Regions from separate parts of the Paenibacillus sp. NN59 genome, predicted to be linked through region 1. Evidence: predicted binding sites of a transcription regulator. Region 1 holds the regulator's gene; each other region holds the start of a gene.
The links. The regulator LexA, encoded in region 1, represses DNA repair genes until DNA is damaged. The targets are predictions, from matches to a motif close to CGAACATATGTTCG.
Positions count from the first base shown of each region.

Region 2: addB (helicase-exonuclease AddAB subunit AddB) is a predicted target of LexA. The motif match lies at 3,600-3,613, and genes of this name have one in related genera.
Region 3: recA (recombinase RecA) is a predicted target of LexA. The motif match lies at 2,562-2,575, and genes of this name have one in related genera.

Region 1 is NZ_CP199678.1:3,800,068-3,808,421, reverse strand. Features, by position in the region: gene ACT89M_RS16750 (hypothetical protein) at 1-169, opposite strand, end outside; gene ACT89M_RS16745 (hypothetical protein) at 362-661, opposite strand; gene ACT89M_RS16740 (aldehyde dehydrogenase) at 1,168-2,472, shown strand; gene lexA (transcriptional repressor LexA) at 2,630-3,256, opposite strand; gene ACT89M_RS16730 (LysM peptidoglycan-binding domain-containing protein) at 3,550-3,927, shown strand; gene ACT89M_RS16725 (DUF896 domain-containing protein) at 4,023-4,232, shown strand; gene ACT89M_RS16720 (hypothetical protein) at 4,365-4,877, shown strand; gene ACT89M_RS16715 (HAD family hydrolase) at 4,906-5,697, shown strand; gene ACT89M_RS16710 (ABC transporter permease) at 6,311-7,240, shown strand; gene ACT89M_RS16705 (carbohydrate ABC transporter permease) at 7,253-8,125, shown strand; gene ACT89M_RS16700 (ABC transporter substrate-binding protein) at 8,173-8,354, shown strand, end outside.
Region 2 is NZ_CP199678.1:4,589,504-4,597,857, forward strand. Features, by position in the region: gene addA (helicase-exonuclease AddAB subunit AddA) at 1-35, opposite strand, end outside; gene addB (helicase-exonuclease AddAB subunit AddB) at 32-3,535, opposite strand; gene ACT89M_RS20150 (hypothetical protein) at 3,761-4,426, opposite strand; gene ACT89M_RS20155 (class I SAM-dependent rRNA methyltransferase) at 4,706-6,082, opposite strand; gene ACT89M_RS20160 (Na/Pi cotransporter family protein) at 6,437-7,438, shown strand; gene ACT89M_RS20165 (NUDIX hydrolase) at 7,520-7,957, opposite strand; gene mtaB (tRNA (N(6)-L-threonylcarbamoyladenosine(37)-C(2))-methylthiotransferase MtaB) at 8,061-8,354, opposite strand, start outside.
Region 3 is NZ_CP199678.1:2,593,451-2,601,804, forward strand. Features, by position in the region: gene ACT89M_RS11560 (YajQ family cyclic di-GMP-binding protein) at 1-132, shown strand, start outside; gene pgsA (CDP-diacylglycerol--glycerol-3-phosphate 3-phosphatidyltransferase) at 450-1,037, shown strand; gene ACT89M_RS11570 (competence/damage-inducible protein A) at 1,147-2,403, shown strand; gene recA (recombinase RecA) at 2,645-3,709, shown strand; gene ACT89M_RS11580 (regulatory protein RecX) at 3,897-4,667, shown strand; gene rny (ribonuclease Y) at 4,979-6,520, shown strand; gene ACT89M_RS11590 (TIGR00282 family metallophosphoesterase) at 6,601-7,395, shown strand; gene ACT89M_RS11595 (stage V sporulation protein S) at 7,513-7,773, shown strand; gene ACT89M_RS11600 (dipeptidase) at 7,893-8,354, shown strand, end outside.

The DNA.
Region 1 (8,354 bases):
TAAGAGAATCCCTTACCGCATCTGATATACCTAAATTCTCCGCGTATTCTGTGATTTTTTTAAGTTCATCCTGTGATAGTTGAACCTTAACTGAATTGCTTGCAAAGATGCTTGAGGAAAAAGTAAATAACATAATAATAGACACAGCAACAGTTAATATCTTTTTCATGTTAACTCCTCCTAAAATATAATTATAATAATTAGTTAAATTTAATTCATTCAAAGATTATTAATTTAAATCAGAGCCTTGATATTCGATCAAAAACATGCAGATACAGCTAATAAGCTAGCAAGTAATTTCTTTATCATACAATCTTCGCTCCCTTTTATTATGCTCATGAATTCATTCTAAAAGAATAAATTATTCCATCTTAGTTACGTAACCCTCATAGTTTCCATAATATAATCCGTTTGAATAGGTAGTAGATGTTAATGTTAATCTTCCATACCAAACGCCATCAGCATAAGTGTAGGTCTGTGGAACATAACTTGCATTTCCATATTTATTGTTAACGTCTGAGTATCTTACATATTTCTGGGTTGCCTGAATCGTAATACTTTGTGAAGTTAATGAATCTTGAGAAGAGGGTGAAGCGGCAGCAAATGATGTTGGAACAGCGACGATTGCCGCAATAACAGTTAAAGCTCCAAGTGAATACATTTTTTTTTTTTATACAAATACCTCCTAAGATTTGTAATGAATTAATAAAACTTTACTCTTTAAAACTACCATATTATTCAATGTAAAATAATAACATTTGTCACATGGTTTACTATATTTATCCTCAGATCACAATTAAACATATATGAAGATAAAATAAGAAAGTCAAAAATCAATATGTCAAGCCTCTGCATTAAATAAGTTAGAAGGTATGATTTATATTTGTGCAAAGTAAAAGTAAATAGTTATATTATTGTGAAATCTCTAAATGAAAACTAAACTCAAATAAGAACATGAAGAGTTAGAAATATAATAAATTCAATATCTGAAAAATTCATAAAAGAGTTAGCGGAAAAAATAAAGAAGTATGCGTCATACTTTCCACTTATTTTGTCTTTTGACATCTGTCCTGTTTCAAAACTATGTTGATAGTTTCATATATAAAAGATATAATTAATTTGATTTTGAACAATATAATTTTTATAAATTAATTGGAGATGATATTTTTGGAACAACAAGCGAAGCAACTTGTGACTACACAACGTACGTTTTTTAATACAGGACAGACTAAACAAGTGGAGTATCGGATTCAGGCTTTGCAAAACTTGAGAGAAGGGATCGAGAAGTACCAGCAACGTATTCTGGATGCGCTTCGTGCTGATCTCAATAAATCAGAGGCTGAAGGATATGGCTCGGAGATTCGCATTGTATTGGGTGAATTGGATTACACGCTGGAACATCTGCGTGAGTGGGCTACACCACGTAACGTTCCAACGAGCCCTGCAATGCCAGACGCGGCTAGTACGATTTACCCTGAGCCTTATGGAGTTGCTCTGATTATCGCGCCTTGGAATTATCCGTTCCAACTGGCGTTTGGGCCGCTAATCGGTGCAATTGCTGCAGGGAACTGTGCTGTGATCAAACCTTCTGAGCTTACACCAGCGACGTCTCGTTTAATTAACGATCTGATCCAGGACATATACCCTGAGGAGTACATTGCTGTTATGGAAGGAGAGGTTGAAACGAGTACAGCACTGCTTAATGAGAAATTCGATTATATTTTCTTTACAGGCAGTACGGGGGTCGGTCGTATTGTCATGAAAGCTGCAGCAGAGCACTTAACTCCAGTGACGTTAGAGTTAGGCGGTAAAAGTCCAGCCATTGTGCATCGGGATGCTGATCTGAAACTGGCAGCACAACGTCTTGTGCGCGGTAAATTTCTGAATGCAGGTCAAACCTGTGTTGCACCGGACTATTTAGTAGTAGATGAACAGGTACATGATCAATTCATCGAGGAAATCAGAGCCGAGGTTCGCGATAAATTTGGGGATGATGTGATGCAAAATAAGGATTTTCCTCATATCGTTAACACACGTAACTTTGATCGTTTGACCGCTTTCCTTACGAATGGCAAAACTTTAATGGGAGGGCGTTCGAATCGGGATCAGCTTATGATTGAACCGACTATTCTTGGCGATATCGATTGGGATTCACCAGTAATGAAGGAAGAGATCTTTGGACCTATTCTGCCCATATTTACGTATCGTGATTTGAATCCAATGCTCGATGAAATCGCTCGGCGGCCTAAACCACTCGCTTTGTATTTATTTACTGAAAATGAAGCTTTACAGGAGCAGGTATTGAATAAGGTTTCTTTTGGTGGAGGCTGTATTAATGAGACTCTATCTCACATGACCTCGCATTATTTGCCATTTGGCGGTGTGGGAGAGAGTGGCATGGGTTCTTACCATGGACAACAAAGCTTTGAAGTATTCTCACATCACAAAAGCATTCTTAAACGCACTAAATAATCTCTTGTTCAGCGCATGCACTTATTAGAGTAGATGGTTAGTAAACGATATGCCCCAACTATTAGAGTAAAAGAAAGAGGTTGTCCTGTTGATCAGGGCAACCTCTTTCGTATTCTATCGGGTAGAACGTATTAGCAATTTAATAAACCAATATGCATTAATGAATATCGCGGAAAAGACCAATGACCTTGCCTAGAATACTAACGTGTTTCAACCGCAACGGTTCTAATGTAGCATTTTCCGGTTGAAGGCGAATGTGATCCTTTTCCTTATAAAAAGTCTTCACTGTTGCTTCATCGTCCTCAGTCATGGCAACGACAATGTCACCATTATCAGCGGTTTGTTGCTGACGAACGATTACATAGTCTCCATTAACAATACCGGCTTCAATCATACTGTCCCCAACAACGGAAAGCATAAATACTTTCTGTTCTCCTACATAATGTGTAGGAAGTGGGAAGTAGTCTTCAATATTTTCTGTTGCCGTAATCGGCACACCAGCTGTTACTTTACCCACGACCGGAATTCGTGCAACGCTGTGGGCGAACTGATGAGAATGCTCAGACTCTTCCTGGCTTAACAATTCAATCGCTCTTGGTTTGGTTGGGTCACGTCTGATTAACCCTTTCTTCTCCAAACGATCCAAATGTCCATGCACTGTGGAACTGGAAGCCAGTCCAACGGCTTCGCCAATTTCTCTTACGGAAGGAGGATACCCCTTCAAACGGACTTCATTTCGTATAAACTCCAGGATAGCCTGTTGCCTGCTGGATATCTTCGACATACCGTATCAACCCCATTTTAGTAACGTTTGGGAAAATTATAACATAGAACCTCCGTTCGTACAAACATAAGTTCTAAAGAAATCATATTATTTCTACTTTTTTCGATTCAGACTCATTAGTTTTTTTGGAAAAGAGAGTTTAATTGTTCATTACGCGAGAATTTTAATATGAAAAAAGATGTTTTAATGTCGAAAAAAGAGCGAACAATTGTTCTAAAAAAGTCTTGAACAAAACAAATGTTCGTGTTATATTGATTTCAAGAGATAGGAACAAACGTTTGGAGGCGGGGCAAATGAGATATTCTACGTATCAGAGCATTTATAAACCAGTAAATTCAGAAGCTGTAAAGTCTAATATAGGGCAATTCAGAACGTTCGTGACACGACTTAAGTTTTCTAAGGGTTTGATTAAACTGGCAATTGCTTTATTAATTATATTTATTGGATGTAGTACAGTGCTAACTGTTTTTGCTGGTAATGAGAATGATCTACTACCTGGCGGTAAGATTGCTGTATCACAGGGAGAAACATTGTGGAGTATTTCTTTGGAACATAAACCAACGTCGATGGATACACGTGTATATATAGAAGCAATCAAAAAAGTGAATCAACTTGAATCAGCAACAATCCAGACAGGACAAGTACTAATATTACCTCAGTTTGTTAAATAGAGTGCGCATCTGCATAGGTTGGCGCGTGCTAACTTGACAAGCCGCCTTTCTCATGTCAAAGTTAATATGACTTTGTATTTTTGGAGGGGACAAGCTTGGATATAGATAGTCTGGTAGCACGTATTAACGAATTGGCTCGCAAGCAGAAATCCACTGGACTATCAGAGGAAGAACTTGCTGAACGTGCCAAATTGAGAGAAATTTACCTAGGTAACATTCGTAGCAACTTCAGACAGCAACTCGATTCAATTGAGATTGTTGACGACGACAAGGGCCAAGGCCACCAAGGCAAACTCAAACATTAATTTACGAAACCTAAACATATCGTTATGATATTTAGGTTTCTTCATGTTAGCTGGGGATGCTTACTATAAGGGGGAACATCGGTTTGCAGTATAATTATGTAAGCCGATACAAGACACATAAGGGGGATTCACATGTCACGGCGTTCGTTCGAGAGAACGGTTCGGAAAAATTCGAAGCAATTGAATCAGCAACGTAAAAAAAGCGGTCAACCAATCACAGGTAATCCAGGTGAGGATATTTACAAAGGCAGAAGCCTTTTGTTCCCTATCTTTTTAATTGGTTTGGCGTTTTTGTATCTGTTCATGAGTACTTTTTTAGTGAAAGCACCGATGACAACCTGGGATTGGGTCACAATGCTGCTCTATGTATTTTTGGCTGTCATTTTTATGTTGCGCCGTCCTTACGTTAAAATTAGCAGTAATCGGATCATTACAACGAAGGGGAATCGTGAACGATCGATCGGGGTTGACGATATTATCAAATTCCGTTTTGAGCCAGGCACTGTTGTTATTGAACACAACAGTCGTGGAAAAAGATGGGTTTTCACCAAGTTGTTAAATCGTTACGATACAGAAGCGATTACCGAGCGGTTGCTGAAATTTGCAAAAGCACACCAGATTACCGTAGAAACGATTGATAAGTAATTAATGTGTAAAGGGGCAGTTGATCGGAATGGCGTTAAAAGCGATTATGTTTGACCTGGATGATACTTTATTATGGGACGAACGGAGTGTACGAGAAGCCTTTCATGAAACTTGTCTAATTGCTGCAGCAGAAACAGGTGTTAATGCTGAGGCACTCGAAGAGGCTGTTCGTAATGAAGCACGTGAACTATATGAATCCTATGAAACGTTCCCTTTTACCAAAATGATTGGAATTAACCCTTTTGAAGGACTTTGGGCGAACTTTACGGGAGGAGAACAACCGGAATTTCGTCAGCTTGAACAATTGGCTCCAATTTATCGCAAGGAGTCTTGGCGCCGTGGTTTACTAAAGCTGGGTGTCGATCATGATGAGCTTGCAGAGCGCCTGGCCTCTAAGTTTGGTGCAGAACGTAGATCGAGACCTCATGTATATGAAGAAACGATGGAAACGTTGCGCCATTTGCAAGGTAAGTACAGATTGTTGCTTTTGACTAATGGATGTCCTGCTTTACAGCAAGAGAAACTTGATGGTGTTCCAGAGTTATCTCCCTTCTTTGATGAGATTATTATCTCAGGTAGCTTTGGTAAAGGTAAGCCAGATCCATCCATTTTTGAGCATGCGCTAAGTAGACTGGGTGTTCAACCAGAAGAAAGTATGATGGTAGGCGATAAGTTAACAACAGATATTCGTGGTGCGTTGTCTTCAGGTATTCGTGCAGTATGGATTAACCGCGAAAACAAAACAAATAATGAAAGTTATTCACCGAACCACGAGATTAAACATTTGTCTGAATTAGAGGGGCTTATCGCAAATTTTTAAAATCATAGATGACATAAAATCTTCGCCCAAATAGCTATTCATTTAACATTGGTTATGACATGAATGATCGTTTGTTCATGTATCGTAACCAATGTTTTTTTGTTTTAATACATTCCATATAAGAGTGTTTTTAATGCATTGTTAGGGGCGATTATTTAAATTTTTAATGAAAAGTTATTGAAATTAAAAAAAAGCTGCTTTAGAATACAACTAACATACTAGTATGACTAGTTTTTATTTATACAATATTCGAGACCATTCACTGATCAAACTACAAGTACATTTTCAGATGCATGAAAGAAGAAAAAGGCGAATGATTTAACAACCGTTTTGTAAGCGCTTTATAGAATGACTGATTCAATTCAACGACATTCAAGCAATGCATGCTCAGTCAGGTTTCACACGATTGCATATTCTTGGGTGTACATATATTCCGAATTGATACCGTTTACATTTTTGATTTTGTAGTGGAGGTGAATCGAATAGACAGGTATCCTCTGCAACACGAGGAGAGAGAAAGACTTGTCAAACAACGATTATAGCTTTTTTTTAATCAAGCATGGATCGGAGTGAATGGCACATGAAGTCAGAAACATCTAAGGCAACGATACCGATGATATCTTCACGTAAAGAAAGCAAGTTGCGAACAGCTACCATATTGATTCGTAAAGATTGGCAGTTGTACTCGCTACTAGTTCTTCCCATCATTTATCTGATTATTTTCAAATATGGCCCGATGTTAGGCAACATAATCGCCTTTAGGCGATTTGTACCGGGTGGCAGTATTTTTGGAGAAACCTGGGTTGGATTACGATACTTCAAAATGTTCATTGAGGACCCAACGTTCTGGCGGGTTTTCAGTAACACACTTATGCTCGGCGGGCTTGCGTTGTTATTTACGTTTCCCGTGCCGATTATTTTCGCACTGATGCTTAACGAGGTGAAGAGCAAACGATTTAAAAAATTTGTTCAAACAGCGTCGTATCTGCCTCACTTTCTATCGATTGTTATCGTAGCCGGCATGATTCTGCAATTAACGGCAGTGAATGGTTCGATCAACGGTCTGGTTGCATTTTTTACTGGCGATAACATTCCATTCATGCAACGTGCAGAGTGGTTCAGAACCATCTATATCTCTTCTGAAATCTGGCAGGGTATGGGTTGGGGAGCTATTTTATATCTGGCAGCACTAACTACGATTGATGAATCTTTGTATGAAGCAGCACGAATCGATGGAGCGAATCGCTGGAAGCAAACGATACATGTAACCATTCCAGGCATTTTGCCAACGATTGTTACGTTACTGATTCTAAACATGGGGAACTTCCTGGCTGTAGGCTTTGAAAAAATCTTGCTTTTGTATAATCCGCTTATTTATGAGACTTCCGATGTAATTTCGACTTATTTGTATCGTGTGGGTCTTGAATCGAGCAACTTCAGTTATGCAACGGCCATTGGGTTGTTCGAATCGGTCATTGGACTAACTCTGGTATTCACTGTAAACGCTATCTCACGCAAACTGACACAACGAAGTTTATGGTAAAGGAGGAACACCATGCAGGAATCACGATCATACAAGGTGTTTAAGGTATTTAATGTAACATTCTTGCTATTTATTGTTTTTATTACACTATATCCATTCCTGAATGTTGTTGCACAATCCTTCAGTAGTGAAGCGTACATTAACTCAGGTAAGGTAAGCTTGTTCCCGAGAGGGTTCAATGTGGATACGTATAAAACCATTTCAAAGGATAACATGTTCTGGTTGAACTATAAAAATACGATCCTTTACACAGTGGTGGGGACTTTAATCTCAATGTTTATGACGACGATTTTTGCTTATGCATTGTCTAAAAAAAGATTGATGGGACGTAAATTTCTGACCATGTTTGCCGTGTTTACGATGTTTTTCAGCGGGGGTCTGATTCCTAACTACGTTCTGATCAATTCCCTTGGTTTTAATAACACCATGTGGGCACTGGTTGTCCCAGGTGCAATCAGCATATATAACATGCTCATCATGAAATCCTTTTTTGAGAACATGCCAGAAGAGTTAGAGGAAGCAGCCGCCATTGACGGGTTAAACACATACGGTATTTTGCTTCGTATCATTTTGCCTCTCAGTAAAGCGGTCATGGCCACGATGGTGCTGTTCTACGCTGTTGGACATTGGAACTCCTGGTTCCCTGCCTTCTTGTATTTGGACAAAAAAGAGCTGTTTCCGGTCACGATCTATTTGCGTAATATGATTGCCGGGGCAACGAGTGGTGCCACTGCGGGAGCAACCTCTGCGGACAATCTGACTCAGATTGCTGCCAACATCAAATCGGTAACGATGGTGTTAACGATCCTGCCTATATTAACAATCTATCCATTTGTACAGCGATACTTTGTAACCGGTATCATGTTGGGTTCTGTTAAGCAGTAACCTTTTCACACATAGGTTTGGAAACTAAACAAAAGGGGATGAATGGATTGAAAAGAAAGCCTCGTAAACGGATTGGTAAGATGATTCTGGCAATGACAATGTCCGCTGTACTTGCTGCTTGTAGCAGTGGTGCCGGGACTGGCCCAGATGTTACCGAAGTGGGCACGAAATCAGCCATGGAGAGTTATAAAGTGGGCGAAACCTTCAAAGCGACGGAACCATTTAATCT
Region 2 (8,354 bases), 790 kb from region 1:
CAGAAGCTGCCTTCCGGTTTAGGCATATGCATCATAACGTTTCCCCTTCCTTGCTGTGAGACAACATATCCCAAACTTGCTGTTTGCCCGGTTTGGACAGCAGTTTATAGTCGTTCCCCTCAATATTTTCATCAAACTGACAGAGTGATTTGTATGAACAGAACGTACAGGCGATCTCCTGCTGTATCCGATACGGTTCAATGGCTGTATCTCCATCTGTAATACGAGTTCCAATCTCACGAATATTGCCGCGAACAGCAGCAAGCAGCGTATCCCATTGTTCTGGCGTCGCGACAGCAGCACTGCTATAAAAGCTGCCATCTGCTTTTAATGCCACCGGAATAATGGCGGAATGTCCTTTATCAAGGGTATTATCCATTTGAGCAACAGCATCACGGTCAGCGAGCAGCAAACCCTTCATTTTAAAACGTTTCAGAAGTTCTTGTTCTGCCTGTTCCGATGTCATGCCGTTTGCGGATTGCAATAGTGGATTATGCACATGGAAATAGAGGGTGCCTCCTGGCATCGCCGTTTCTCCTAACCACTCTTCAGCAGCGCTAAGCAACACCTCCAGATAGGTGAGCATTTGCAACGATAGCCCGTAGTAGACTTCATGAAGCTTGAGATCGGTCTGACTTGATTTGTAGTCAATTACTCTTAACAACAGACCGTTCTCTCCTTCAGCGACATCCACGCGATCGATCCGGCCGACAATCTCCAGTACACACCCATTCTCCAGTTCAAAACGCAACGGCGGCAAAGGTTTCCCTGGACCAAAATCCAGCTCCAATCCAATCGGTTCAAAACTACCGCGTCTGGACTGTTCGCCCAAAATAACGGATGCCCGGCTGACGATATCTTTTAATTTGCGGAAGATATACCCATAACGCTTTGTGCTAAGCAAAATTTCTCCTTGGAGTTGCGGAGCGATCTGCTCCACCGTCTGCTCGGCTTCCTGGCGACATTGTTCGGGTGTCAGACTGCCCCAGCTCCGATTTTCCTCACGCAGGCGCATCGCCAGTTGACTCAGTGCAGCATGGAATAGTTGCCCGATATCCGGAGCTTGGAGGCGATATAATTGCCGATCCTTCAGCTTCAGTCCATGTGATGCAAAATGAGAGAATGGACAGGCTACAAACCGCTCCATCCGTGAAACACTCGTTCTCACCTCCGTACCGTACAGCCTGCGGCTGGTCGAAGTATCCAGTCGCCGCGCACGGTTACGATAAAAGACAGAACCCAGCAACCGCTCCAGCTGAGGACGACTCGCTTCCCGGTTCACATGCCAATTGTAGACGGCCCACCATATTTCAGGAATGTCTTCTCCTCTACGCCATCTGCGCAATTGTCCAATCAGCATGGAGAGGCTTTGTTCTGGATGAATCGCGTAAGAGAGGTGCACGGATTCCAGATCCGAGACGGGCGGCTGAGCAAGCAAAGGCTGCTCTTGCAATCCAAACATTTTGCGTACATGGCGCACAATCTCGGAAGGGAGTAATGACTTACCCTCATCATCTGCGACAGGATAGCTCAGCCATAACTGCTTGCTGGCAGCGGTCAGAGCGGTATAGATGAGAAAACGTTCATCCAGCATCAGTCTCGTTGCACCAGGTCCCAGACCCATACCTCTCTCTGTCAGCAACAATCTTTCCTGCTCCGTTAGTACTCCGTTGTCCTGAGGGATCGCTGGCAATTCCCCATCAACCGCCCCAAGAATAAATACATATTTCATATCACGCAGACGAGTACGATCCATCGAACCAAACAGCACCTGGTCAAGGGCCGGGGGAACAAGCCCCAGCTTGAGCTCAGTCAGTCCCGTCTCCATCATGCCCGCAAACAAAGTGATGTCCAGGCGTTCATTGCCCATCATATCGACCATCTGGTCAAGAAGATCCAACACGGCCCCCCACATTTGACGATGCTCTCTGGAACGCTCCGGGTCTCCCTGTGCCTTGGCTTCAGCAGACATCTGATCCAGCTTATGCGCAATATCTGCATCCTCTAACAGTCTGAATAATGCCTCACACTGAGCAGTAGCCGTTTTTGCTTTTTTCATTCGTTTCTCAAACGTGCCGAGTGCCGACGTAATCAAGGTTCTGCAGCTTTCCATCAGCGATAACACCGCATCTCGTCCTCGGCTTCGTTCTTCCTGTGCATTATCCTCCAGTGAGAGACTCGGCACATATTTCCACGGCTTTCCATCGTTCCACCGATATCCATGAATACCGCAAGCAAGCACATAGTTCTCCAGCTGATCCATATCCTCACGCGTGATGGAACCATCGAGCGGAAGCAGCAGATCCGTCTTGACACAGCGAAAAACATCCTCATAACGCCAGTTACGGCGGACGATATCTAATGCAGCACGAATAAATTCGGATAACGGATGATGTAACTCACTTCGTCTTCGGTCCAGAAAGACCGGAACATCATAATCCCTGAATAACGGTTCCGCAATATCAGCATAGGTCTCCAATCCGCGAACCAATACCGCCATATCCCGATATCTTGCTCCTTCTTCTTGGGTTAGGCGACGCATCTCACGTAGTGCACCCTCCAGCTCTGCCCGGCGATTCTCCGCAGCCATCAAGCGTATACCTGAATCCTCACCCTGACTTCTCCAGCGAATACGCCGATCAAAACCGGCCTCCAGATGGGCAAGCCCTGGCCGCTCCTTGAATCTCGGCAAGACTTCATCATGGAGAACAGTTGTATCGGCAGACACACCCAAATGTTCAGCCATTCCTTTGAGACGCACATATGCACTTGCCGTTGGATAAAATAATTCAAGTTCCCCAGGGAGCACACCTTGTTCGTACGTGCGATCAAGCGTCAGGGAAATCGTTACAGACGAAGCTTGTAACATGAGCTGTCCTATTACACTCATCTCCTGCGGAGTAAATCCATGGAATCCGTCAATCCATACCTCGGCCCCCTGCAACCATGTACTTTCTGGCAAACGACCTGTCAGTTCATTCAGTGTATCTTCATCATCTATATATAAATCCGCCAATTCCTTCTCATAATCATGGTAGATCAGATTCAAATCATGGAGCTTATCTTCCAAAATAGGTGAAGCCGATGCGATGCTCCATGTTGCAAGCCCTTCTTCGAGTGCCGAAGCATGAACTTCATAACGTTTAAACTCACTATATAAATTAGTCAATTCCCCGATAAAGCCAAGCTGGCTTCCCGAAGCAGCAAACAGTCTCAGTTCTTCTTTCCTACGCTGAATGACTTTATATAAAAGCATCTTTTTGCCCTCGGCTCCGATCGGAACGCGAGCAGAACCGCCAGCCTCCTGCATGACGCGATAAGCCAGACGACGAAATCCAAGAACTTCGGCACGCATCGTACCTTTGATATCTCCCGAAGATACCAGCGCCTGCTCTGTCCGGAACGAGCTTTGTTCGGGAACGAGTAAAATCAACGGTTTTCCTTGGGGCTCCTGCCTAAGCAGAGATGTGATTTCTCGGGTAATCAGTGTGCTCTTACCACTGCCTGCCCGGCCAATAACAAAGCGTACGGACATGTGTCATCCTCCAAACTGCACGTACAAGATTTTAATTTCCAGTATACCATACCTTCTCCGCTTCGGAACATACGTTTGCCATGATCCACCTAATAAGAACACAATATGGCTATTAAAAAAAGCCGCCGCCTGTTCATTACAGCCAGCAGCTCCCTATGGATTGACGTTTATTACCAAACTCGGTGACAGATACGCCAAGTAGTTGTTTTCAAGTTTACAATTTCGTTAAATGAATTCATGCTCTACAGCCTTCTGTAAGGCCTCGAAAAAATCCCGGTTTCTCTGGCTATATCCAGGCTTATTCAAAATCTCAAATGTACGTTCGATCCCCTTTTGCACTAATGCCCGATCATTGGTAAGCAACCCGTAGCTTAAAATCGTTACACAGCAGTTAAAAAGATCACCCGTAGGCCAGTGATGCGGTCGTTTGGTCAAATATTCATCAACAGCAACAGCTTGATCTATGCGCGGCAGCAAATACTTGCTTTCAGCTTCCTTGAACCTGTCTGCTGTTTGCTGAGCAGCTTCTTGTATATTTTCAGAGGAAACAAGAACAGAATGTTTTTGCTGTGTATACCTTTCAACACTATTGCCGAAGCCGACTGGAGCATTTGAGATCAACGTTATTTGATGCTTTTCAAGAAAAGTACGTAAACGTTCAGTGGCAGCTTCATAACGGCAGGCCATGACTGTAAACACAGCATACGGAGGTTTTGAATGAGTCAGATGACTATGTAAGCTCCAAACAATGCCCGGCTTGACATTTTTCTTGAACGCATAGTCCGTCGGGCTAGAATCAGGCTCTCTATATTCCACATACCCCTCTGGTGCAATGAATTTCCCTAATTCAGTATAAAACTGTTTTCGAATTCCCTCTTTTAGATTACGCATGTCAATGTACGCCTGCCACGTCTATCATTACGCGTTTCAAATAACATACCCGTAAACATAGCGAGCAGACCTCCTCCTTTTTTCAAACTAAATCCTGCGGTTGCCAACCTAGATATAAATGAGTCGGGATGAAGACTGAACACTGTATCCTTTTCAATCAATAATATAAGCTGTTCGCCAAGAGCAAGCTCTTCCTCATAAATAAAATACCCTATAAGATGGACTTTTTAAAGTGTCTATCTCACAGGGTACATGTGTCATTCTATAAATAGAGTATTCTTAATTTTTTTTGCTTCTCACTTCAAAAATAGCGAATTTCAGGTAATGACCTTCATCTACGCCCAAAATTTGCGGGTGATCCTTACCGGCTGCTTTCCAGTCGATTAAACGTAATACCTTACCTGCATCTTCAGCTGCATCCGCAATCGTTTCCAGGAAGAGGTCAGAACGCATGTGGAAGGAACAGCTTGCGGTTACCAAATATCCACCCTCGTTGACCAGTTTCATACCCTGCAAGTTGATATCCTTGTAGCCGCGGCATGCCCCTTTGACAGCTGATTTTGTTTTAGCAAAGGCAGGTGGATCAAGGATAACGACATCAAACGTTTTTCCAGCACTGGACAACGCTTTGGAAGTATCTACCTTTTGCTCAGATGCTCGTGCTCGCGCATTGCGCTCATCAAGTCCTTTGACTTGCTCACGCAGATATTGAAAGGCGTCGGCTACCACGAATTCGACCCGATCTGTGAATCCATTTAGCTCCACATTCGTTCGCGCACTCTCGATCGCATGCTCGGAAATATCGAGGCAGGTTACTTTTTTCGCTCCATATTTGCACGCATTCAGCGTAAAGCTGCCGGTATGAGAGAAACATTCAAGCACGGTGGCACCGTCCCAATACGGAAAAGTAACCACCTTGCCACCCTTGTTCACAGGCAACAGCTGTTCTGTTCCTTCATGCTCGACCTGTTGCACGGTGATGCCGCTTTTGTACCCCCAGCCTTTCATCAATGGTTCAATGGCAGCCCGGTTTTCACGCTGGTCGAAGAAGTAACCTGTTTTCTGTCCTTCCACGATATCCACCTTGATAAGTAGCCCATTTTCAGTCACAGTCACATGACGCGGGCATTCCCCATAGAGTGGTCCTTTGATCTGCTCCAGGCCTTCGAGTTCACGGATCGATACATCACTGCGCTCAAAGATACCTTCCGGCTGCATCACTTCAATAAGAGCCTGCACAATGGCTTCACGACAACGATCCATACCCAGTGTAAGAATCTGCACAACTAAAATGCTACCAAAACGATCAACGATCAATCCAGGTAGGAAATCAGCTTCACCATAAACAAGACGGTAGGCTTCGCCATCCTGAATGAAGCGTTCCCGGTGACGCAGACAGTCATGGAAACGAGCCGCAAAAAAGGCGGTATCCATCTGTTCAAACTCCAAAGGCTGGTACGAGACTACACGAACGGTAATCTGGGAAGCCGGATTGTAATACCCTGTCGCCAAGTAGCGACCTTGATGATTCAGTACATTGACGATATCGCCCGGTTCCGGGTTGCCGTCTACGGATGCAATTTCATTATTAAAAATCCAGGGATGCGCATGTTCCAGCCGCTTTTTGCGGCTTCGTTCCAGTGTTACGGATGGCAAGATTGATCCACTTCTTTCGTAAGTTAGTTGAAAAGATAGGTTTGGGCGGCAACGAGACGCTCCAGGAACGAATTGATTCTAGGATCGCTGTTGTCCTCGGATTTTTCTGATTCCCTTCTCCAAAGGGAAAATCCGATGTCAAGCCTATGCTTCCGATGTAGCTTTCTTTCAGAAAGCTCTCAGGCGAGCGCTTCGCTTCTTCGAATTCAATTTCGTCCCCTCCGCTACGTTTGCCGAATCACCGTATCTTTTGTATGGGGGATGGCAGTTTCAATTCCTCTTGTGCTTGTCATGCTTGTCTCTGCTTCCTCATAGGATAAGTGATAAGGAATGGGACGGGAGGAATGATTCGGAATGTTCAGAGAAGTAATTCTGCCTCTGTTATATGGACTTATAATCTTTTTTGGCGGTATGAAGCTGATGGAGACAGCGCTACAGCGCATGGCGGGACCGATGCTGGCAGGCTGGTTAAACCGAGCCACTTCTGCCCCATGGAAGGGCATGGCATTCAGTGCAGGCGCGACCGCTCTACTACAGAGCAGCACTGCCGTAACGGTACTCACCATAGGACTAGCTAATGCGCGCTTAATTACCTACGGACGCACACTCGGCATTATCTTGGGAACCAACATTGGAACTTGCTTAACGACAGAGCTTGTCGGTCTTCAGATCGGACGTGCCGCACTGCCTTTGTTGCTTATATCTCTAACAGGCTGGGCTGTTTTTGTTATCCTTGGTGAACGCAACCAGATTGCTCCTGAACGTACTCGCCGTACTTTAGCGACGATCCAATTCAACTTTCTTGCAGCAGCAGGTTTTGCTCTCGTCATGACGGGCATTCAAGTCATGCAATCCATCGCCGTTCCACTTCGGAGCATGGGTGTATTCCAATGGTTTCTGGAGCGTTCGACCGATAGCCTATGGTGGGGTTTTCTTGCCGGTGCGTGCCTGACTGCGCTGATTCACAGCAGTGCCGCAGTTATTAGCATGGCGATTACACTAGCAGCGACAGGCGTACTGCCTGTAGAGATCGGCATCGCCATTGTGATCGGGTCTAACGTCGGGACCTGTATCACCGCTGTTATTGCAGCCGCGGGCGGAGCTTCCGCAGGCCAATTTGTAGCAGCCTCCCATGTTGTACTCAACATTGCGGGAGCACTGCTGTTTATGCCGCTGATTGGCCAGCTGCATGCAGCGTCAGCCTGGCTGTCAGCGGACCACGGGGCACAGATTGCGCATGCCCAGACCCTTTTTAACATCATCAGCTCATTGCTGGCTTTACCGTTCTGTTACTTGCCCATCTGGCACAAAAAAACACCTGTGCTTGCCCCGTCGGCAAAGAAACCTGTCGCTTAATAAGTCCTCACGATATCCGCATTATTGGCGACAGAATGTGTAGGTCAGTAGACCATCATTCAAACGTAATGTCGTGCTGTTTTATACGTTAATGCCCAGTTTGTTCAAGCCAATGCGCAAAATGTCATCGTTATTATCGTATCCATTCTGCCGCTGTTTGGACCATGCCTCTTCCGGAGCATACCAATCCACACCTTTAATCTCTTCGATCTGAGGCTGCAAGTCACCACTTTCTGCTGCCACGAGGTAATAGTGCACTTCTTTGTCCACTGGACCAAACTCGGCATGCTCGTACGTATAGGCAATAATATTAATAGGCTCCACAATGCAGCCCACCATACCCGTTTCTTCCAAAATTTCTCGGAGCGCCGTCTGTTCGATCGTTTCTCCATCTTCCATTTTGCCCTTGGCAAGTGTCGTTTTACCATAACGGTCTACGATGAGCTGGATTTGAATCTGGCCATCCTCAGCTGTTCTGTATACAACGCCGCCTGCTGAAATTTCTTTTTTGTTCATAATGTTTTCCCCCATCTGACTTCAATTTCTTTTCTTGGCAAAGAAGGACCTCATCTCCTCGGGTATTTTCCCCAAGGAAATGAAATCCTTGTACATAGCGCCTGAATTACATCGCGGCGGGTTTCACATTCTCTTCCAGTACACGAACCAGCGTACCTTGGCTTTCATTGGCACCGGCTTCAGTCAACTTCACGCGGCAAACCTTGCCTACCATATCCGGCGTTCCATCGAACACCAGTTGAATGTAGTTGTCACTGTATCCGTGCAACTTGCCACTGCCTTCGCGGCCTTTTGCTTCACCTTCAGGAATAACCTCGAGCACTTGCCCAACGAATTTCTCAGCATACTCCAGTTGCATCTGCTCAGACAGTTCAATCAGCTCATGCACACGTGCATTTTT
Region 3 (8,354 bases), 1.2 Mb from region 1:
AAGGTGAAGAGTCAGATTCAGGGAGACCAGCTTCGGGTGACAGGTAAGAGCAAAAATGATCTGCAAGCCGTTATGCAACTTCTTAATGGAGCTAACTTGCCACTGGATCTGCAATATACTAATTTTAAATAAAATTCTTGTACAGAAATGTCTTTTTGACACTGTATTGGTACGTATATTATACTGAATGTGCATTGCTGGCAGTCATGCATCAAGTCCAGTCTTCATCGTTAGCTGACTTTGTGAAAAGCAGTACACTTCTGGAAGTCACCGGAGCGTTTAAAAGCAGTTTTGCGTTTGAGCGGTAGACTTTATTTTTTGCGTTTCTACATAGGCTTTTATGTAAATATAAGTCGACGTTTCAATCGTTCATTTCTTGCTTCAGATGATGAATACGGAATGTAAGATGATTGTTTGAAGTAATGGAGGATACAAAGGGAGGGCGTCTTGTGAATTTACCCAACCGGATTACGCTTGCACGAATTTGCTTAATCCCTTTTTTGATGGTGTTTCTGCTCGTGGATTTTCCGTTTTATCCAGAGCCGTTACATCTCGGGAGCTTTACGCTTCCGTATAATCAGTTAATTGCTGCTTTTATTTTTATCGTTGCTGCAAGCACGGATGGAATAGACGGCTATCTTGCAAGGAAAAACAATATGGTCACCAATCTGGGCAAACTGCTTGATCCTCTGGCAGACAAGCTTCTGGTTACCGCTGTTTTGATTTCATTGGTTCAAATGGGTAAGCTGGATTCATGGATTGCAGTCGTTATTATCAGCCGTGAATTTGCCGTGACCGGCCTACGTCAGATCGCCTTGTTGGACGGTTCGGTTGTAGCTGCGAGTGCTTGGGGTAAACTGAAAACAGTAGTACAGATTGTAGCCATTGTTTTGCTACTGCTGAACAATTTCCCCTTCTCATACACGGGTATTCATGTCGATGAAATTGCGGTATATGTAGCGGCTCTGATCACCATCTGGTCTGGAATTGACTACTTTATCAAAAACAAAAACTTGCTTCATTTATCAAAAGCGTAATGACTTAAGCTGAATCGGGTAATGATGAAAGACTCATTGGGTCAAAGGGCAATAGGAACTCATCCTATTGCCCTTTGACTACTCCACATATGTACAGGAGGAAGCCAAAATGAAGGCAGAGATTATTGCAGTTGGGACAGAGTTACTACTGGGACAGATCGTAAATACCAATGCCAGATACCTTTCCCGTGAACTTGCTGCAATGGGGATTGACGTATATTTTCAAACGGTAGTTGGAGATAATCAGAATCGGCTTAGTGAAGCGATACGCATCGCGCAGGGCCGTGCAGACATTATTTTATTTTCTGGAGGCATCGGTCCAACGCAGGATGATTTGACTAAAGACGCATTGGCTGCAGTGTTGAATCGGAAGTTGCATATTGACCGTATGGCTATGGATAAAATTGAAGGTTTCTTCCGCGATCGGAATGTGGAAATGACGGAAAATAATCGGCGCCAAGCCATTGTGCTTGAGGGTGGAACCCCTCTGGCGAATGAAACCGGACTTGCTGCCGGAAACGCGATTGCGGATAACGATAAATATTATGTTGTTATGCCTGGGCCACCTAAAGAACTGATTCCAATGTTCGAGCAGGAAGTCAAACCTTGGTTGCTTCAGCATGCTCTTACAGAAGAAATGCCGATTTATTCGCGAATGTTGAAATTCGCAGGCATTGGAGAATCTGCTCTGGAGGACCGTTTGCTTGACTTGATTGACGGACAGACAGACCCTACGATTGCTCCTTACGCGAGTGAGGGAGAAGTAACCGTACGTGTGTCTACCAAGGCTCCGAGCGAAGGAGAAGCCAAGCTAAAGCTGGATGCGATGGAAGTGCAGATTCGTGAGCGTTTATCTGAACATCTCTACGCTAACGAGGATGTGCCTATAGAGTACACGATTGTTACAATGATGTCTGATATGGGGCTGACTCTGAGCGCGGCTGAAAGTTGCACAGGAGGGCTTGTGATGCAGAGTTTAACTTCGGTGCCTGGAAGTGCCTCGATGTTAAAAGGTGGCATTGTATGTTACTCTAATGAGATCAAAGAAAAGCTGTTAAATGTGCCTCACAGTTACCTGGAGGGTGAAGATGCACCAGGTGCCGTTAGCCCAGAGGTGGCAAAAGTGCTTGCAGAGCAGATCCGTATGATCGGGGATGCTGATTTTGGATTGTCGATTACCGGAGTAGCCGGTCCGGGATATTCGGAACGTAAACCACCAGGCCTCGTGTTTATCGCTTTGGCTGAGCGTGGGAAGGATACGGAGATTCATGAACTCCGGATTAACGGTAACCGGGAAACGGTTCGGATTCGCTCGGCAAAAGCCATCCTGTATCGGTTATGGCAAAAGTTAGTCGCTATTGATTGATGATTACGCAGGCAGATTGCATTTGCATAATTGAGGAAGTATAATGATTGTAGACGGAAGAACCGTAAAATGTGGCTTTACAGCCTTGTTTACGGTTCTTTTTCTGTTTTTTCATCGATTTCCATGAGGAAGAGGCGCCTCGGCCTGAACAAAAAAAACGAATGTATGTTCGAAAAAAAGCTTGGCAAACGAGTTAAAACAAGGTATCATTATATTATAAACAGTAAAGGGTGTGAGTTTATTGTCAGACCGTCGTGCCGCGCTTGATATGGCGCTCCGTCAAATAGAGAAGCAATTTGGTAAAGGTTCCATCATGAAATTGGGTGAGTCAACTCACATGAATGTGGAAATTATTCCCAGCGGATCTTTGGCTTTGGATATTGCATTAGGAACAGGCGGCTTGCCGAAAGGCCGTATTGTTGAAATATATGGACCTGAATCTTCAGGTAAAACAACTGTGGCATTGCATGCCATTGCTGAAGTCCAACGTGTAGGTGGACAAGCTGCGTTTATCGATGCTGAGCATGCGCTTGATCCGAATTATGCAAGCAAACTGGGCGTTAACATTGATGAATTGCTCTTGTCACAACCGGATACAGGTGAGCAAGGATTGGAAATCGCCGAGGCTCTTGTACGAAGTGGTGCAGTAGACATCATTGTTATTGACTCGGTAGCAGCGCTTGTACCAAAAGCGGAGATTGAAGGAGAGATGGGAGATTCTCACGTTGGTCTGCAGGCTCGTTTGATGTCTCAGGCACTCCGTAAATTGTCCGGTGCAATCAGTAAATCTAAAACGATTGCCATCTTCATCAACCAGCTTCGTGAGAAAGTTGGTGTTATGTTTGGTAACCCGGAAACGACACCAGGTGGCCGTGCATTAAAGTTCTATTCCACGGTTCGTCTAGATGTACGCCGTATTGAGAGTATCAAATCGGGAAATGACATTACAGGTAACCGTACCCGTATTAAAGTTGTTAAAAACAAAGTGGCACCTCCGTTCAAACAAGCGGAAGTTGACATTATGTATGGTGAAGGTATTTCCAAAGAGGGAAGTATCATCGATATCGGTACAGAGCTGGATATCGTCAACAAAAGCGGTGCTTGGTATTCGTATGAAGGTGAACGTTTAGGGCAAGGCCGTGAGAACGCGAAGCAGTTTATGAAAGAACATAAAGAAATTGCGGATGTGATTGAGCAGAAAATTCGTGAAGCCAGCAATTTGACAACGGCTGTTCCCGCTCCAACGAGTGAAGAGCAAGAAAAAGAAGCGGCTGAAGAACAGGAATTATTCGAAATTAATGAGTAATTTCTTCTGTGCGGGAAGACTTTGATCTTCTGTCACAGTATGAACTTTGTATTGAGCGACTGCTAATGCTTAGCTAGCTAAATAGGATTGGTTTTTCGCGTTGCTAACAGCCTCTGTCCATTCCGGACAGAGGCTGTTAGCATCTATGCCATCTGTAACCTAAATAAAGGGGAGTGTGAAGATCATAGTGAAATATCGCCAAAATGAGCAAGAATATAATGTGCATGATGATGACGAAGAATTGCAAGAAGCAGCAGAATTAAATGAGTTCTCCCAATTTCCAGATGATGAAGAACTTATCATTACTCGGGTAGAACGCACCAAGAGCAGAGAGGCGCGCTACCGGATTTCATTTGGTCACTATTCGCTTACGGTTCTGGAAGATGTGATGATTAAGTACAGGATGACACGTGGCAACATTTTTATGAAGAAAGATCTGGAGGAAATTATCGTTGCGGATGAACGCCAGAGGACGTACGTGCAGTCACTGCGTTTTTTGGAGTTTAAGCAGCGGACACGTCATGAATTACGGCAAAAGCTAAAGCAAAAGGAGTTCGCGGCACCGATTATTGAAGAGGTCCTCGATCGGCTTGAGCAAGAAAAGCTTGTCGATGATGACCTGTTTGCCAAGGAATGGACAAGACAGCGTATGGAGGGGCAGCGGAAGGGAAAACTGTGGATAAGGCAAGAATTGCGTCAAAAAGGAATTACAAATGAACTTATTGCGGAGGTACTGGATGATGTTAGTGCGGATGCAGAATTCGACACGGCATTAACAGCTGGCCGTAAGAAGTGGAAACAAGTTCGAGGAGACGTGCAGGAGAAGAAACGTAAAACGTTCCCGTACTTGATGCGACGCGGTTTTAGCATGGATCTGGTGCGCCGAGTCATGAATCGTTTAATGGAAGAGGATGGGGCAGAAGATGCCAAAGAGGATGAAGCATTGTTATGGGACTAGACGAGGAGACTAACAATACTGCATTCTCTTGACAATTTCTTTCGTCAAATACTAAAATGGACATGAGTCTGTAAGAAATGGACAACCCTTTTTCCTTCCAAAAAAGCGGTTTCGGTTTCTTCAGATTTAGTCCATTCCTGATTATGGGTTCACTGGAAACAGTGGATAGTACATGTAATCATGTACATGTGAAATGAAAATCGGCGGGGGATCGCCGTGAGTATTCGTTATTCCCAAACATATGTAAGGCATGAAAACAGAAAAGTTGACCCAAGGAGTGCCTTGGAGGAACCAACGAGGAGGTGAACAGTATGGATATTGCTATCACGATCATTCTCGTTGTGGCCGCGCTCGTTATTGGGTTCGGAGTCGGATATTTTATTCGCAAATCTCTTGCAGAGGCTAAAATCTCTAGTGCGGAACAAGCTGCCGTACAAATCGTGGAGAACGCGAAAAAAGAGGCAGAGGCACTGAAGAAAGAAACGGTGCTGGAAGCGAAGGATGAGATTCATCGCATTCGCGCCGAAGCTGAAAAGGACACTCGTGAACGTCGGAACGAAATTCAACGACAAGAGAGACGATTGTTGCAAAAAGAAGAGTCGCTGGATAAAAAATTGGAATCACTCGAACGTAAAGAAGAGCAAGTGGCTAACAAAGAGAAACGTATCGATGAAACACAGCAACAGATCGAAATGATCTACAAAAACCAGGTGACGGAGCTTGAACGAATCTCCAATCTCACGATGGAAGACGCACGCAGTATCATACTGTCCAACGTAGAACAGGAAGTTCGTCATGAGACGGCTCAAATGATCAAGGACATTGAACAGCAAGCGAAGGAAGAAGCGGACAAAAAGTCCCGCGAGATCATTACACTCGCCATCCAACGTTGTGCGGCTGACCATGTAGCGGAGACAACGGTATCCGTTGTAACGCTGCCTAATGAAGAAATGAAAGGCCGGATTATCGGTCGTGAAGGACGTAACATCCGTGCGCTTGAAACCCTTACCGGGATTGACCTCATTATCGATGATACGCCAGAAGCTGTTATTCTGTCGGGCTTTGACCCGATTCGCCGTGAGATTGCCCGGACGGCACTGGAAAAACTGGTGGCGGATGGACGGATTCACCCGGCACGTATTGAAGAAATGGTGGAGAAATCACGTAAAGAAGTGGATGAGCGTATCCGTGAATACGGTGAACAAGCTACCTTTGAAGTGGGCGTGCATGGTCTTCACCCAGATCTCATCAAAATTCTGGGCCGCCTGAAGTTCCGCACAAGTTACGGTCAGAACGTCCTGAAACATTCGATGGAAGTTGCTTATTTGGCAGGACTAATGGCTGGAGAACTTGGAGAGGACGTAACTTTGGCAAGACGTGCAGGTTTGTTGCATGACATCGGTAAAGCGCTGGATCACGAAGTGGAAGGATCACACGTTGAAATTGGCGTGGAGCTGGCGAAGAAATACAAGGAACACCCAGTGGTTATCAACAGTATCGCTTCCCATCACGGGGACTGCGAAGCAACTTCAGTTATTGCGATGCTGGTGGGTGCAGCTGATGCGCTGTCCGCAGCTCGTCCAGGTGCACGCCGCGAAACATTGGAGACTTACATCAAACGACTGGAGAAGCTGGAAGAAATTTCGGAATCATTCGAAGGTGTCGAGAAATCGTACGCCATCCAGGCTGGACGCGAAGTTCGCGTCATGGTGCAGCCTGAGAAGATCGATGATGCTGAAGCTTTCCGCCTCGCTCGTGACATCACGAAGATGATCGAGAATGAACTTGATTATCCAGGTCATATCAAAGTCACCGTGATCCGGGAAACCCGGGCGGTTGAATACGCAAAATAGAGTATTTTGGAAAAGTGGCCGCTTCAGTGGGCCACTTTTCCTGTTGATAAGCCATGTAGGAATTGAGGAGGCAACAAATCATGAAAGTTTTGTTTATTGGGGACATCGTAGGAAACGTAGGGCGCAAAGCGCTTAAGGAGAACTTACCATACCTGAAATCGAAATATAAACCCCATGTGATCATTGTCAATGGTGAGAATGCTGCAGCAGGACGCGGCATTACAGGTGCAATTGCCAATGAGTTTTTTAACTGGGGTGTGCATGGCATTACGCTTGGCAACCATACTTGGGACAATAAGGATATTTTTGATTTTATAGATGATGAACCACGTATGATCAGACCAGCGAACTTTCCACCAGGTACACCTGGACGTGGGTATACCGTAGTTAAGGGGGAAGGGAAAGAACTTGCGATCGTGAACCTGCAAGGCAGAACCTTCTTGCCTGCGATTGATTGCCCGTTTCGCGCAGCGGATGAGATTGTGGACGAGCTACGGAGAGACTATAAATGTATTCTTGTGGATATGCACGCGGAAGCAACGTCTGAGAAGATTGCGATGGGCTGGCATCTCGATGGACGCGCATCCTTCGTTGTAGGTACGCATACGCATGTACAAAGCAACGATGAACGTATTTTACCTGGAGGTACGGCATATTTGACAGATGCGGGTATGGTAGGACCGCGTGACGGCATCCTGGGCATGGAGCGTGAAGCGGTGCTACGTAAATTTTACACCCAGCTTCCAGTGAGATTTGTCGTGGATGACGGCAAATGGCATTTTCATGGCGTGATCGTGGATATTGACGAAGAAACTGGTGCGGCTACGCGGATTGAGAAAATACGTTTAATGGAAGATGAGTGGCGCATGGAATAGGGGCATTGTCCCATTTTGCCTTGAAACCCTGCTAAAAAGAAGGAATTTTTTTTCCTCCCGCGAATAACATCTAGTAAGTGGAAACAAACTTTCAACATTCCCAGGGAGGTACTTACCATGGATGTATTAAAAGTTTCAGCAAAGTCCAATCCTAACTCTGTAGCCGGCGCTCTTGCAGGAGTTCTTCGTGAACGTGGAAATGCTGAACTGCAGGCAATTGGAGCAGGAGCACTGAACCAAGCCATTAAAGCGGTAGCGATTGCCCGGGGATTTGTAGCACCAAGCGGAGTTGACCTGATTTGTATTCCAGCTTTTACAGACATTGTGATTGACGGTGAGGACCGAACGGCCATTAAGCTGATTGTGGAGCCCAGATAATACATGAGTTGAAGGTACGCATGAGCCTGTTTACGAATAAAGTAGACAGGTTTTTTTGCGTTATTTTACAAAAGAATCGAGGGAAAATGGGTAATTATACGTTATGGGGAGGATAGGCTATGTCGAGAACAGGCCAGCGTATCGCTGATTTTCATTGTGATGCGTTAAGCAAACTGCTGATGAAACCTGAACTTTCTTTTGAGAAGGCTTCCGAACTGGATGTCAACCTGGAACGCATGCAAGAAGGTGGTGTTCAGCTGCAGGCATTTGCGATTTATTTACCCGAAGTGCTGGGCAGAGGCAAGTTTGAACATGTGATGGGACAGCTGGAGTTGTACCGTAAAAAGGTAGAGCATAGCGCACAGCGCTCTGGAGGGGTCAAGACACTGCTTTGGCGTGAACAGGTAGCAAACTTGCGAACAAAAGTGGAAACCGCTCCATGGGGCCTAATCACATTGGAGGGTGTTGATGGGCTAGAAGGAAACTTGTTTTATCTGGAATTGTGTTTTCAGATGGGGGTACGCGTCGTTGGTCTTACATGGAATCATGCGAATTGGGCTGCGGACGGCATTCTGGAAAAG